Regions from separate parts of the Amycolatopsis sp. DSM 110486 genome, predicted to be linked through region 2. Evidence: riboswitches for the same ligand, from Rfam matches in the RefSeq annotation. Region 2 holds a riboswitch; the other holds the start of a gene.
What was found. A riboswitch is a leader RNA that binds a small molecule or an ion and turns the genes downstream of it on or off. The one in region 2 is predicted to bind cobalamin.
Positions count from the first base shown of each region.

Region 1: it holds a riboswitch for cobalamin, as region 2 does, so the genes downstream of both, K1T34_RS16115 (hypothetical protein) here and metE (5-methyltetrahydropteroyltriglutamate--homocysteine S-methyltransferase) in region 2, are expected to answer to the same signal.

Region 1 covers NZ_CP080519.1:3,328,311-3,335,863, reverse strand. Annotated here, with positions in the region: gene K1T34_RS16130 (GNAT family N-acetyltransferase) at 1-576, opposite strand, end outside; gene K1T34_RS16125 (VanZ family protein) at 769-1,428, opposite strand; gene K1T34_RS16120 (Gfo/Idh/MocA family protein) at 1,686-2,582, opposite strand; cobalamin riboswitch at 2,626-2,761, shown strand; gene K1T34_RS16115 (hypothetical protein) at 2,775-3,419, shown strand; gene K1T34_RS16110 (CbiQ family ECF transporter T component) at 3,409-4,485, shown strand; gene K1T34_RS16105 (ABC transporter ATP-binding protein) at 4,482-6,080, shown strand; gene K1T34_RS16100 (ECF transporter S component) at 6,077-6,862, shown strand; gene K1T34_RS16095 (3-hydroxybutyryl-CoA dehydrogenase) at 6,896-7,553, opposite strand, start outside.
Region 2 covers NZ_CP080519.1:6,832,961-6,840,513, reverse strand. Annotated here, with positions in the region: gene K1T34_RS33555 (ribonucleoside-diphosphate reductase subunit alpha) at 1-2,487, shown strand, start outside; gene K1T34_RS33550 (ribonucleotide-diphosphate reductase subunit beta) at 2,560-3,633, shown strand; cobalamin riboswitch at 3,728-3,924, shown strand; gene metE (5-methyltetrahydropteroyltriglutamate--homocysteine S-methyltransferase) at 4,021-6,276, shown strand; gene K1T34_RS33540 (cytochrome P450) at 6,437-7,553, shown strand, end outside.

The sequences.
Region 1 (7,553 bases), 3.5 Mb from region 2:
GTAGGCCTCGGCGACGGCGATGCCGGCGATCTCGGCCGCGCCGTCCACGATGTCCAGCGCGAACCCGCCGCCGATCACCGCGCCCGTCGCGGTGTCCTCGGCGCGCACGGCGCGATCGCCGAACGAGCGGGTGGTCGCCAGCTCCGCGTCGGACACCTCCGGGGACGCGCCGAAGGCCACGTTCTGCGCCGAACGCAGGCTGCGCAGGTCGGTGTCGGTCTCGGGAACACGGAGCACGATCCCGGCGGGTGCCGGGTGGTCCACGAAGTCGGCCGGGGTGCAGGTCATGAGCGGGATGCGCCGCTCGAGCGAGTACCCCCGCGCGACGAGGAGTTTCTCCAGGCCGGGCGCGGCTTCGGTGAAGAACTCCAGCCGGGGCTGCAGGCCGCGGCCCGCGTACGCCTCGGTCAGCGCAGTGATCTCCGCCGGTGACGGCTCGGCGCCGTCGTCGGGGATCGCGTAGTTGAGCATCGGGTGGCCGGTGGTGCGGGAGAAGGTCGCGAGGAACGGGCCGATCCGTTCGACGTCACGGCCTCGGGGTGCGGTGGCACGGACATACGCCTGAAGGGCGGACATGCTGGGTGATCCCTTTCGGGGTCGAAGGAGACCCACGCGCGCTGCCGAGAAGGGCAGGGCATGGGAAGGACGGCTGACGGGCTCGCGTCAGGCCTGACCTCGGCCGTCGCGAGCAGCGGCGGCAAACATAGGCGTTCCTTCGTCCGAAGATCCGAGAGCTTTCAGTGTCCCAGCGGGGGCAACCGATTTAACTCAGCGCCGTTCGCGGTGGCTCATCCCGGCGTAGCGCGTGTCCCACACCGAACGCGGCACGCGCAGGCGGACAGGCGCGTTGCAGACGGTCCGCCGCACCTGCTGCGGGATCGCGACCACGGGCACCACGTCGAAGTAGCGCCAGCCGCGGCGGGTCAGGGCGGCGCCGAGCGTGGCGCCGATGGTGTTGAGCAGCACGTCGTCGGTCGAGGTCACGCGGCCGCTGTGGATGAGGAACTGCGTGGCCTCCACCAGCACGGACGAGCTCAAGGCGGTGAGCGCGATCCGGCTGAGCGACCGCAGCCGGCGCAGGCGCAGCGGCGCGAGCGCGCCCAGCGGACACAGGAGCAGCAGGTTGCCGACGACTTGCCAGAGCGAACCGTCGTCGGACAGCGCGGCGGAGAGGTCGGCACCGGGCACGAGATCGAGCGTGCTCCCCGAAGCGGCGCCGACGGGCATGATGACCAGGCAGAGCACGAGCGCGCCGATCGTCACCGCCGTCACGTCGACGGCCGCGGTCGCCGACGCGTGGCCGAGGCTGATGCCGCTGCTTCTTCGCCGCCTCCGTGCGGCGAGCAAGGGCCAGCAGAGCAGCGCGTACGGCAGCGCGATGGCCGTGATCGGGATGATCCCCCAGAAAGCGCGCAGCAAGGCGCCCATGCGCTTCCCTTCTCGAACCCCTCTGAACTGTTTCTTCCCGCCTTCCCAAGATCAACCTTCGCATCGCCGGTTCGAGTCGGCATGCTCAGCGGGCCGCACTATTCGGTGATCTTTCCGGTGGCGCGAAACGGCTTCCCGTGGTTCGGTCGAGGCGCGGACCGTCCATAGTGGATGCTGTGGACAACCCTGTGGAAGGATTTCGCCGACTTGGTGAAAAGCCTTGTCCACAACGGAAAACAAGGGTTCGAGCCTGTGTACTACCCGGCGAGCTCGCGCGCCTTCTCGATGAGCGCGGACAGGTGCAGGCCACGGTGGACGTCGCACGGATGCGTGGTCGTTCCACTCGTGACCATGGCCGCGAAGTCGTCCAGCAAGGCCGTGTAGGACTCCGCGGCGGTGCCTGGCTTGCGGCCGAGTGTCCGGTAGCCGTGCTCGCCGTAGACCGCGACCTCGACGACGGTCGGCTGAACCGGCAGCCGCAGCGACAGCGTCGCGGTGCTCGTGGCGCCGCCCTCGTGGGCGAACATCAGCTGCCACAGGTCATCGGGGCCGCGGTGGGCCGCGAGCACGTCGGTGATGCGGCCGAGGGCGGCGTCGAGCAGGTCGAACGCGTGCGGGCCGATGTCGGCTAGCGCGCCGCCGGACGCGTCGAGGCGCCAGGCCGAGGTCGAGTACTGCCCGCCGAGCAGCGCGCCCGACAGCCAGCGCGCGCCACCGCCGCGCCAGCCGCCCGAGGCGGCGAGGCCGTCGAGCCACTCGCGCGTCTGCTGGGAGAACCGCAGCGTGAGCATCACGAGCGACGCGACGCCGGCTTTGTCCACGGCGTCGGCCAGCCGCTGCGCGCTCGCCAGGTCGGCGGCGATGGGCTTCTCGAGGATCAGGTGCTTGCCGGCCTCGGCCGCGCGCGTCGCGATCTCCGCCTGCACGGCGGGCGGCACGGCGAAGGCGAGGGCGTCGACCAGCGAGAACAGCTCCTCGAGATCGTCGGTGCCGACGGCTCCGTGGGCCTCGGCCAGCGGACGGGCGCTGGTGATGCGGCGCGCCCACACGGCGGTGAGCTCGGTGCCGGGGTGTTCGGTCAGGCCCGGCGCGTGCACCGTGGTCGCCCAGGGACCGGTTCCGACGAGGCCGATGCGCAGCTGTCCGACGTCCACGCCCGGAAGTGTAGGTGTGTCCGGCGCCGCTTCCGGCGGGTACCTCCGGTGGGTTAACGTCGGTCAGCTGTACACCACGATCGGGGGAAGCCGGTGGGAATCCGGCGCTGACCCGCAACCGTGAGCGGCCGCCCGTGCGGCCGTGAGCCGGATCGCCCGCCGTGGTCCGACTCGATGCGAGGTTCATCAACGATGCAGTTGTTCCCTGCCCGGCTCCTTGCCGTGGCCGCGCTCCTGGTCACCGCCGGTCTGTCCGGCGCGAGTACCGCCACTGCGACCGTGCCCGGGAAGGGCACCGCGGGGTACTGCCCCGACGCCACGGGCGTGACGGTGGTCGTCGACTTCCAGGATCTCGGCGGCGACACCCTGATCCGCTGCGCGCCCGGGCCGCAGGCCGACGGCGTGGCGGCCATGCAGAACGCGGGCCTCGACCTCGCGGGCGTCGGCAAGTACGGCCTGGCGCTGATCTGCAAGATCGAGGGCAAACCGGCCGACCAGTCGTGCTCGGGGATGCCGCCCGAGAGCGCGTCGTGGAGCTTCTGGACGGCGACCGACGGTGGCAAGTGGGCTTCGAGCCAGGTCGGCGTGCAGGGCTGGAAGCCGCCGGCCGGGAGTTTCGAGGGCTGGTCGTTCGCGCACAACAAGTCCTTCCAGGACTATCCGCCGCCGCGGGTGGCACCGGTGCGGAAGGCCAACGCGCCTGTTCCCGCGGCCGCGGCTACGGATCCCGGCGGCAACGGCTTCCCGTGGAGCCTGGTGATCGGGCTCGTCGTGATCGCGGTGCTCGTCGTCGCGGGTGTGGTCGTCGGGCTGCGGCGCAGGCGTGCTGCCCGGTAACGCGCGGGCTCTGCACCCGGGCGCGTGGTGGGTGTGGGCGCTCGCGCTCGCCGTCGCCGCCAGCCGCACCACCAACCCGCTGCTGCTCACGCTGGTGATCGCCGTGGCCGGGTTCGTGGTGGTGAACCGCCGGGGCGACGCGCCGTGGGCGCTGGCTTTTCGCGTGTACGCGCTGGTCGCGGGCGTGATCGTGGTGTCACGCGTGCTGTTCCGCATCCTCATCGGCGGCGAGGACGGTGGCCACGTGCTCTTCACGCTGCCGGCGATCCCGCTGCCCGCCGCGGCCGCCGGGATCGAGCTGCTGGGGCCGACGTCGGCCGAGGAGCTGCTCGGCGGCTTCTACGACGGGCTGCGGCTCGCCACGATCGTGCTCTGCGTCGGCGCCGCCAACGCGTTGGCCAACCCGAAACGCCTGCTCAAGGCCGTGCCCGGCGCGTTGGCCGAGGTCAGCACGGCCGTCACGGTGGCGCTTTCGGTGGCGCCGCAGCTGGTGGAGAGCGTGCAGCGAGTGCGGCGCGCGCGGCGGCTGCGGGCGGCCCGCGGGCGGGGCCTGAGGTTCGTGAAGGGGGTTTTCGTGCCGGTGCTCGCGGACGCGATGGACCGCTCGCTCCTGCTGGCAGCGGCCATGGACTCGCGCGGCTACGGCCGGCGCGGCTACCTCGCGCAGCGCGTGCGCGTGCTGATCGCGACCTGCGTCCTCGCGGGGCTGTTCGGGGTCGCCGTCGGGGTGTACGGGGTGCTCGACGGGTCGTCGAGCTGGCTCGGCGTGCCGATGCTGGTGGCGGGCTTGGCCGTGGCGTCCGCCGGGTTCGTGCTGGGCGGGCGGCGGATCCAGCGGACGGCGTACCGGCCTGATCCGTGGCGGTTGCCGGAGACGTTGGTGGTGCTGTGCGGAGTCGCGTCGGCGGGGCTGCTGCTGGCTGCTCCGCCGGCGCAGCTGGCCACGTCGGTGAGCCCGCCGAGCTGGCCGACGTTGCCCTTGCTGCCGACGTTGGCCGTGTTGATCGCGGTGTTGCCGGCGTGGCTCGCGCCGCGGCCGCTGCCGGTCGCCCAGGTGGCACGATGATCGAGTTTTCACAGGTCACCGTCACCTATGACGGAGCTTCCTCACCGGTGCTGCGCGGCGTCGACCTCGTGGTGGAGGAAGGCGAGCTGTGCCTCGTGGCCGGACGCACGGGGGTCGGCAAGTCGACGTTTCTCGGCGCAATCAACGGGCTCGTGCCCCACTTCACCGGCGGGACGCTGGCCGGGCGTGTGCTCGTCGACGGCCTGGACACGGCCACGCACCCGCCGCGTGAGCTGGCCTCCGTGGTCGGCGTCGTGGGGCAGGACCCGCTCGCGGGGTTCGTCACGGACACCGTCGAGGAAGAGCTCGCGTACGCGATGGAGCAGCTGGCCGTGGCGCCCGACGTCATGCGCAAGCGCGTGGAGGAGACGCTCGACCTGCTGGGCATCGCCGAGCTGCGCGACCGTCCACTTCGGACGCTTTCGGGCGGACAGCAGCAGCGCGTGGCGATCGGGTCCGTGCTGACGGCGCACCCGCGCGTGCTCGTGCTGGACGAGCCGACGTCCGCCCTCGACCCGACGGCCGCCGAGGAGGTGCTGGCCGCGATCACGCGGCTGGTCCACGACCTCGGCACCACGGTCGTCGTCGCGGAGCACCGGATGGAGCGCGTGGCGCAGTACGCCGACCGGCTGCTTTACCTGCCGGGCGACGGTTCCGTGCGGTCCGGACCGCCGGCGGAGGTGTTCGCAGACGCCGACGTGGCGCCGCCGATCGTGGAGCTCGGCCGCTTCGCGGGCTGGTCGCCGCTGCCGCTCTCGGTGCGGGACGCGCGACGGCGGGCCGGGCCGTTGCGGGAGCGGCTCTCGTCGGTGACCCGCCCGGCCGCGGCCGGCGTGCCTGCGGAGGACGCACTCACCGCGCAGGGGGTGCAGGTGCGCTACGGGGGCGTAGCGGCCGTGTGTGGGGTGGACCTGCGGCTGGGCCGGGGCGAGGTCGTCGCGCTGATGGGGCGCAACGGGTCTGGCAAGTCTTCGCTGCTGTGGGCGCTGCAGGGCAGTGGGCCGCGCTCGGGCGGGACCGTCGACGTGCTGGGGGCGGACCCGGCGTCGGTGCGGCCGCGGGCGGCGCGGTCGCGTGTCGGGCTGGTGCCGCAGACGCCGTCCGACCTGCTGTACCTCGACTCTGTGGCCGCCGAGTGCCGGCAGGCGGACGTCGAATCGGGCGCCGCCGCGGGCACGGCCCGGACACTGCTGGACCGGCTGGTTTCGGGTGTCTCCGCGGCTGCGAACCCTCGTGACCTCTCGGAAGGACAACGGCTCGCGCTGGTGCTGGCCGTGCAGCTGGCCGCCGCGCCGCCCGTTGTCCTGCTCGACGAGCCGACGCGCGGCCTGGACTACCCCGCGAAGCGCCACTTCGCCTCGGTGCTGGCCGCGTTGGCCGCCGAAGACCACGCGATCCTGCTGGCCACGCACGACGTCGAGTTCGTCGCCGTGGCCGCGCACCGCGTGGTGGTGCTGGCCGAAGGCGAGGTCGTGGCCGACGGCCCGACTGCCGACGTCGTCGTGTCGTCCCCGGCGTTCGCACCGCAGGTCGCGAAGGTCCTGGCGCCGCAGGAATGGCTGACGGTCGCCGAGGTCGAGCAGGCGCTGAGGTGACGGACTTCCTCGGGCCCGCCGTGCGGATCCGGCTGCGAACCGCCGCCGTGCTCGTGCTCGCCGTGGTCCTCGGCCTGGCGATGTTCTGCTGGCCGCTCTTCGTGTCCACGCCGCCTTCGGGCCACACGGCCGACGCGCCGTTCATCTTCATGGCGACCCTGCCGGTGCTGATCCTGATCCTGCTCGCCGAACTGTCCAGCGGCGGCCTCGACGCGAAGGCGCTGGCGCTACTCGGTGTCCTGTCCGCGGTCGACGCGGCGCTGCGGCCGCTCGGCGCCGGCACGGGCGGCATCGAGCTGGTGTTCTTCCTGCTCGTGCTCGCCGGTCGCGTCTTCGGCCCGGGCTTCGGCTTCGTGCTGGGCGCGACCTCGCTCTTCGCGTCCGCGCTGCTCACGGGCGGCGTCGGGCCGTGGCTGCCGTTCCAGATGCTCGCGTCTTCGCTGGTCGGCCTGGGTGCGGGGCTGCTGCCGCGGGGTGTGCGCGGCCGCTGGGAGATCGCGCTGCTCGCCGTCTACGGCGTGGTGGCCGCGTACTTCTACGGGCTCGCGATGAGCATGTTCACGTGGCCGTTCCTCGCGGGCACGTCGGCGCTGGACTTCGTGCCGGGCGCGCCGCTGGGCGCGAACCTGCACCGGTTCCTGGTCTTCACCGTGCTGACGTCCACACTCGGCTGGGACACGGGCCGCGCGATCACCAACCTCGTCGCGATCCTGGTCCTGGGCCCGGCCATCCTCACGATCCTGCGCCGCGCGGCTCGGCGAGCGGCGTTCACCCGACCCTGAGCGAACGCCTGGCCTCGTCGAGCACGTCGAAAATCAGTAGGTGTAGAAGCCCCGACCGGACTTCTTGCCCATCAGACCCGCGTCGACCATGCGCAGGAGAAGCGGCGGGGCCGCGTAGAGGGGCTCCTTGAACTCGTCGTACATCGAGTCCGCGATGGCCTTCACGGTGTCGAGGCCGATGAGGTCCGACAGGCGCAGCGGGCCCATCGGGTGGGCGGTGCCGAGCTCCATGCCGCGGTCGATGTCCTCGGCGGTGGCGAAGCCGGACTCGACCATGCGGATCGCCGAGAGCAGGTAGGGCACCAAAAGCGAGTTGACGATGAAGCCGGCGCGGTCCTGGGCGCGGATCACCGTCTTGCCCAAGGCCCCGGCGTGCTCCTCGGCGCGGCGGGCCGTGTCGTCGCCCGTCAGCAGCGACGGGACCAGCTCCACCAGTGGCAGCACCGGCACGGGGTTGAAGAAGTGGATGCCGACGACCTGCTGCGGCCGGTTCGTGGCCATGGCGATCTTCACGATCGGGATCGACGAGGTGTTGGACGCGAAGATCGCGTCTTCCCGGGAGACGATCTTGTCGAGCTGCCCGAAAACGTCGACCTTGGCCTGTTCCTGCTCGAGGATCGCCTCGATCACGAGGTCACGGTCGGCGAGCTCGGCCAGCTCCGTGGTGAAGCGCAGCCGGCCCAGCGCCGCA
Region 2 (7,553 bases):
GACGTGTCCGCCGAGCCGGTGCTGGCCGAGGCCAAGCGCAACCTCTACGACGGCATCAGCGCCGACGAGCTCGCGCTCGCGCAGATCATGGCCGCCCGCGTGCTCGTCGAGCAGGAGCCGAACTACTCGTACGTGAGTGCGCGGCTCCTGCTGGACAAGCTGCGCGGAGAGGCCCTGAGCTACCTCGCCGGCCGCGCTCGCCTGGCCAGCCAGGACGAGATGACCGCCGAGTACCCCGCGTACTTCCGCACCTACCTGCGCCGCGCGGTCGAGCTGGAGCTCGTCGACGGCGAGCTGCTCACGTTCGACCTCGACAAGATCACCGCGGCCATCCACGCCGAGCGTGACCTGGACTTCGGGTTCCTGGGCCTGCAGACGCTGTACGACCGGTACTTCCAGCACCACAACGGCACGCGCTTCGAGCTGCCGCAGGCGTTCTTCATGCGCGTGGCCATGGGCCTGGCCATCCGCGAGGACAACCGCGAAGCCCGCGCGATCGAGTTCTACGAGCTGCTCTCCACCTTCCACTTCATGGCCTCGACGCCGACGCTGTTCAACTCGGGTACCACGCGCGCGCAGCTCTCGTCGTGCTTCCTGACCACTGTGGACGACGACCTGGACTCGATCTTCCAGGCGTACAAGAACAACGCGCTGCTCGCCAAGTACTCGGGCGGCCTCGGCAACGACTGGACCCCGGTGCGCGGCCTCGGCGCGCACATCAAGGGCACCAACGGCCAGTCGCAGGGTGTCGTGCCGTTCCTCAAGATCGCCAACGACACCGCCGTCGCCGTGAACCAGGGCGGCAAGCGCAAGGGCGCGGCGTGCGCGTACCTCGAGACGTGGCACGTGGACATCGAGGAGTTCCTCGACCTGCGCAAGAACACCGGTGACGACCGCCGCCGCACGCACGACATGAACACGGCGAACTGGGTGCCGGACGAGTTCCTGCGCCGCGTCGAGGCCGACGCGCAGTGGACCCTGTTCTCCCCCAACGAGACGCCGGACCTGCACGACCTCTACGGCAACGCGTTCGCCGAGCGCTACCGCGAGTACGAGGCCGCCGCCGACCGCGGCGAGATCAAGGTCTTCCGCCGCCTGCGCGCCGTCGACCTGTGGCGTCGCATGCTGACGATGCTGTTCGAGACCGGCCACCCGTGGATCACGTTCAAGGACCCGTGCAACCTGCGCTCGCCGCAGCAGCACGTCGGCGTGGTGCACTCCTCGAACCTGTGCACCGAGATCACGCTGAACACCAACATCGACGAGGTCGCGGTCTGCAACCTCGGCTCGGTGAACCTGCTCAAGCACGTGACGCCCGAGGGCCTCGACACCAAGCGCCTCGAGAAGACCGTGCGCACCGCGGTCCGCATGCTCGACAACGTGATCGACATCAACTTCTACACGATCCCGGAGGCGCGCCGCTCCAACCTGCGCCACCGCCCGGTGGGCCTGGGCATCATGGGCTACCAGGACGCGCTGTTCGAGATCGGCGTTCCGTTCGCTTCGCAGGAGGCGGTGAAGTTCGCCGACCTCAGCATGGAGCACGTGTCCTACTACGCGATCTCCGCGTCGACCGACCTCGCCGAGGAGCGCGGCCAGTACCAGACGTTCGAGGGTTCGCTGTGGAGCCGCGGCATCCTGCCGATCGACTCGATGCAGCTGCTGATCGACGCACGCCAGGGCGACGCCCTCGCCGTCGACACCTCCACGACGTTGGACTGGGCGCCGCTGCGCGAGCGCGTGAAGACCGTCGGCATGCGCAACTCCAACGTGATGGCGATCGCACCGACCGCGACGATCTCCAACATCTCCGGCGTCGGCCAGTCGATCGAGCCGCTGTTCCAGAACCTGTACGTGAAGTCGAACATGTCGGGCGACTTCACCGTGGTGAACCCGCACCTGGTCAAGAGCCTCAAGGCCCGCGGTCTGTGGGACGAGGTCATGGTCAGCGACCTGAAGTACTTCGACGGCAGCCTCGGCCAGATCGACCGCGTGCCGGACGACCTCAAGGCGCTCTACGCCACCGCGTTCGAGATCGAGTCGAAGTGGATCGTGGACGCGGGCTCGGTCCGGCAGAAGTGGATCGACCAGGCGCAGTCGCTGAACCTCTACATCGCGGCGCCGAGCGGGCGCAAGCTCGACGAGCTGTACCGCTACGCGTGGCACAAGGGCCTCAAGACCACGTACTACCTGCGCGCGCAGTCGGCGACGCACGTGGAGAAGAGCACCCTGCGCGGCACCGACGGCAAGCTGAACGCGGTCTCGGCCGCCCCCGCCGCCGCCGCTGCTCCGGCCGCGACGCCGGCCCCGGCGCCGTCGCCCTCGGCCGCTGTCCCGGCGAGCCCCGCCGCGGCCGTGCCCGCCGCGGTCCCGGCCGCCAAGCCCGCCGAGCCTAAGGAAATGCCGAAGGTCGACGACATCGACTTCGTCGCCACCGAAGGCGCCGCCTGCCGCATCGACGACCCCGACTGCGAAGCCTGCCAGTGACCTCCTCGTGAGGGGTGCGGCGGGCGAGAACCCGCCGCGCCCCTCACGAGCCTTTTTTCTTGGAGCCTCTTGATGACCAACGTGGAGACCACGGACGCCACCGGCCTCGGCGAGATCGAGGTCGGCGCCGCCCGGATCAACGTCGACGACAAGCGCATGATCAACGCGCGCGCCGACGTGAACCAGCTGCTGCCCATGAAGTACCGCTGGGCGTGGGACAAGTACCTCGCCGCGTGCAACAACCACTGGATGCCGACCGAGGTCGCCATGCAGGCCGACATCGCGCTGTGGAAGTCGCCCGACGGCCTGACCGAGGACGAGCGCCAGATGCTCAAGCGCAACCTCGGCTTCTTCGCCACCGCGGAGTCGTTGGTGGCCAACAACATCGTGCTCGCGGTGTACCGCCAGATCACCAACCCCGAGTGCCGCCAGTACCTGCTGCGCCAGGCGTTCGAGGAAGCCGTGCACACGCACACCTTCCAGTACATCTGCGAAAGCCTCGGCCTGGTCGAGGGCGAGCTGTTCAACATGTACCGCGAGGTGCCGTCCATCTCCGAGAAGGACGCGTGGGCGCTGAAGTACACGCAGAACCTCGAGAACCCGGACTTCGAGACCGGCACGCAGGAGGCCGACCAGGCGTTCCTGCGCGACCTCGTGGCCTTCTACGTGATCTTCGAGGGCATGTGGTTCTACACCGGCTTCGCGCAGATCCTCTCGCTCGGCCGCCGCAACAAGATGGTCGGCATCGCCGAGCAGTACCAGTACATCCTGCGCGACGAGTCGATCCACCTGAACTTCGGCATCGACTGCATCAACCAGATCAAGATCGAGAACCCGCACCTGTGGACCGAGCAGTTCCAGGCGGAGATCCGGCAGATGCTGACCGACGCGTGCGAGCTGGAAGTCCGCTACGCGCGCGACACCATGCCGCGCGGCATGCTGGGCCTCTCGGCGCAGCTGTGCGAGCAGTACATGCACTTCATCACCGACCGGCGCGCCCAGCAGATCGGCCTCGCGCCGATCTTCGGGGAGACGGAGAACCCGTTCCCGTGGATGTCGGAGGCGATGGACCTGAAGAAGGAGAAGAACTTCTTCGAGACCCGCGTGATCGAGTACCAGTCGGGCGGCGCGCTGGACTGGGACTGATCCCGGACTCTGGGACCGGGGTGCGTCTTGTGCCGCCGGCAACCCCGACCCGCTAGGCTCGGCCACGCCACTGGTTCGCCAGGGCGTGGCCGAGCTTTTTCGGTCGTGCCCCGGTGAGGCAACAGGGAACCCGGTGTGAATCCGGGACTGCCCCGCAGCGGTGAGTGGGAACGAAAGCCGTCACCACGATTTCGTGGTCAAGCACTGGGCGAAGGCCCGGGAAGCGACGGTGAGTAGGCGCGAGCGGTTCGCCCACGAGTCCGAAGACCTGCCCGTGGTACGTGCGCCGACGGCGTGCGTGAGTCCGGGCCCCGTGGGAGCAGGCCTGAGGCGAAACGCGGTTCTCGCGTGCCCGGGCTCGTTGGCGAGCTCGCGAGGAGAGAGCCTGTGACCACCATCGGCACCACCATCCTGGGATACCCGCGCATCGGCCCGGCCCGGGAGCTCAAGCGCGCCCTGGAGCGCTACTGGGCCGGCACCACCGGCGAAGCGGAGTTGCTCGCCACCGGCCGCGAACTTCGCGCACAGACCTGGTCGCGACTGCGCGACGCCGGCCTGGAGTCGATCCCGTCCGGCACGTTCTCCCACTACGACCACGTGCTCGACACCGCCGAGCTGTTCGGCGCGCTGCCGGAGCGCTTCGCGCGCCTCGGCCTCTCACCGCTGGACACGTACTTCGCCGCCGCGCGCGGCGTGCAGGACGAGCCTGCGCTCGAGATGACCAAGTGGTTCGACACCAACTACCACTACCTCGTGCCCGAGCTGGGTCCCGGCTCGCGCTTCACGCTGTCGGGCACGAAGCCGCTCGACGAGGTGCGCGAAGCCCGGGAGTTGGGGATCGAGACGCGGCCGGTACTCGTCGGGCCGGTCACGTTCCTGCTGCTCAGCAAGGCGACACAGCCCGGCTTCGAACCGCTGGAGCTGCTCGACGAGCTGCTGTCCGCCTACGCGGAGCTGCTGGCCGCGCTGAAGGCCGAAGGCGTCGAGTGGGTGCAGCTTGATGAACCGGCGTTCGCCGGTGACCGCACCACGAAGGAGCTCAACGCGCTGACCCGCGCGTACCACGTGCTGGCCAAGGCCGAGGACCGCCCGAAGCTGCTCGTCGCCGGTTACTTCGGCGGACTCGGCCGCGGGCTGGGCGTGCTGGCCCGCTCCCCCATCGAGGCGCTGGCCGTGGACCTCGTCACCGACGCGTCCTTTGTGGACGCTGTGGCCGCGGAAGGCGCGTTGCGCGACAAGGAGGTGCTCGCCGGCGTCGTCGACGGGCGCAACGTGTGGCGCACCGACCCGGACCGAGCGTTGGAACGCGCCGCGCGGCTGGCCGGCACCGCGCAGCACGTGAGCGTCACGACATCGTGCTCGCTGCTGCACGTACCCTACGACGTCGAGGCCGAGAACCTCGATTCACGACTCGGGAGCTGGCTCGCGTTCGCCGACCAGAAGGTCGCCGAGGTCGTGCTGCTCGGGCGGGCGCTGCGCGGCGAAGACGTGGACCTGTCGGCGGCGCGGGCGGCCGTCGCGGACCGCGCGACGAACCCGGCAGACGCGGCCGTGCGGGAGCGGCTGGCGGCGCTGACACCGCAGGACGCCGTGCGTGCACCGTACGAGCAACGGGCGGCCGCGCACCGGGAATCCCTCGGCCTGCCGCCGCTGCCGACCACCACGATCGGCTCGTTCCCGCAGACCACCGACCTCCGCAAGGCCCGCGCCGCGTACCGCGCGGGCACGCTCGACGAACCCGAGTACGTGGCCCAGATGCACGCCGAGATCGACCGAGTGGTGCGGCTGCAGGAGGAGCTGGGCCTCGACGTGCTGGTGCACGGCGAGCCCGAGCGCAACGACATGGTGCAGTACTTCGCCGAGCAGCTCGCCGGGTTCGCCTCGACCGAGCACGGCTGGGTGCAGTCCTACGGCTCGCGCTGCGTCCGCCCGCCGATCCTCTACGGCGACGTCTCGCGCCCGCGGCCGATGACCGTGCCGTGGGCGCGGTACGCGCAAAGCCGCACCACCAAGCCGATCAAGGGCATGCTCACCGGCCCGGTCACGATCCTCGCGTGGTCGTTCGTGCGCGACGACCAGCCGCTCGCCGACACCGCGCTGCAGGTCGCGTTCGCGATCCGCGACGAGGTGACCGACCTCGAAGCCGCGGGCGTGCGCGTGATCCAGGTCGACGAGCCGGCCCTGCGGGAGCTGCTGCCGCTGCGCGCGGCCGGGCACGAGGTCTACTTCGACTGGGCGGTGCGGGCGTTCCGCGTCGCGACGGCCGGAGCCGCCGCGGGCACCCAGATCCACACGCACATGTGCTATTCGGAGTTCGGCGAGGTGCTCTCGGCGATCGACGGCCTCGACGCCGACGTGACCAGCATCGAAGCCGCGCGCTCGAAAATGGAGGTACTCGCCGACCTGTCGGCCGGCGGGTTCGCGCGCGGCGTCGGCCCCGGCGTCTACGACATCCACTCGCCCCGTGTGCCGGGCGTCGAGGAGGTCGCGGACCTGCTGCGCACGGCGGCCGCCGCCGTGCCGGCGCACCGGCTGTGGGTGAACCCCGACTGCGGCCTCAAGACGCGCCGCTACGCCGAGGTGGAGCCCGCCTTGCGCCACCTCGTCGCGGCAGCCCGCCAGGTCCGCGCCGAGCAGGGCTGAGCAACCCCGGGCAACGGTGCCGGGCGGCGCGAACCACCGCCCGGCACCGGATCTTCGTCAAGGATCACCCGGATGGAGCCGGCCAAAGGTATTGTCATTCGGTCAACAGCGCGGCACGGTGGAGGTCGGACCGGGGTTCCGCCAGTGAAGGCAGGTCGCCATGACGAGCGCAGTCGGCAAGGTCGGCAAGGTCGCCGAGAGCCTGCGTGAGCGGGTGCCCACGCTCACGTCGATGCCGCTGCCCCGCACCGTCGACCAGCGCTGGCAGGCGGCCACCTACCCCGTGCGCGAGCTCGCGGCGCCGCCCGCGGGCAGTGGCCTGAAGCCGGTGCTCGGCGACGACGGCCCGCCGGTCGTGGGCCACGCGCTGGAGATGATGCGCTTCGGCCTGGACTTCAGCTTCAGCCGCTACGAGAAGTACGGCCCCGTCTCGTGGATGGGTGGCTTCGGCCGCCGGATCGTCTCGCTGTCCGGCCCCGAGGCCACGCAGATCGCCCTGGTGAACAAGGACAAGGCGTTCTCGCAGGAGGGCTGGAAGTTCTTCATCGAGAAGTTCTTCGACCGCGGCCTCATGCTGCTCGACTTCGGCGAGCACCACCTGCACCGGCGGATCATGCAGAGCGCGTTCACGCGCGAGCGGCTCGTCGGCTACGTCGGGCAGATGGGCCCGGCCCTGCGCGCCGGCGTCGAGGCGTGGCCCGGCGGCACGCGGCCGCGGCTGTACTGGGCGCTCAAGCAGCTCACGCTCGACGTGGCGACGCGCGTGTTCATGGACATGCGCTCGCCCGACGACGCGATGCGGATCAGCCGCGCGTTCGTGAACACCGTGCGCGCGGGCACGGCACTGGTGCGCTACCCCGTGCCCGGCGGCCGCTGGTCCGCGGGCCTGCGCGGCCGGCGGCTGCTGGAGCGCTACTTCGGCGAGACCCTGCCGGAAAAGCGCCGCGCGGGCGGCGACGACCTGTTCGCCGCGCTCTGCACTGCCACCACCGAGGACGGCGACCGGTTCACCGACGCGGACATCGTGAACCACATGATCTTCCTGATGATGGCGGCGCACGACACCACGACCATCACCAGCAGCGCCATGGCCTACTACCTGGCCAAGCACCCGGAGTGGCAGGAACGCGCCCGCGCGGAGTCGCTCGCGCTCGGCGACGACGTGCCGGACATCGAGGCGCTGGAAAGCCTGGAAACGCTCGACCTCGTGATGAAGGAATCGCTGCGGCTGCGGGCCCCGGTGCCGTCGATGGCCCGCAAGACCACAAAGGACACGG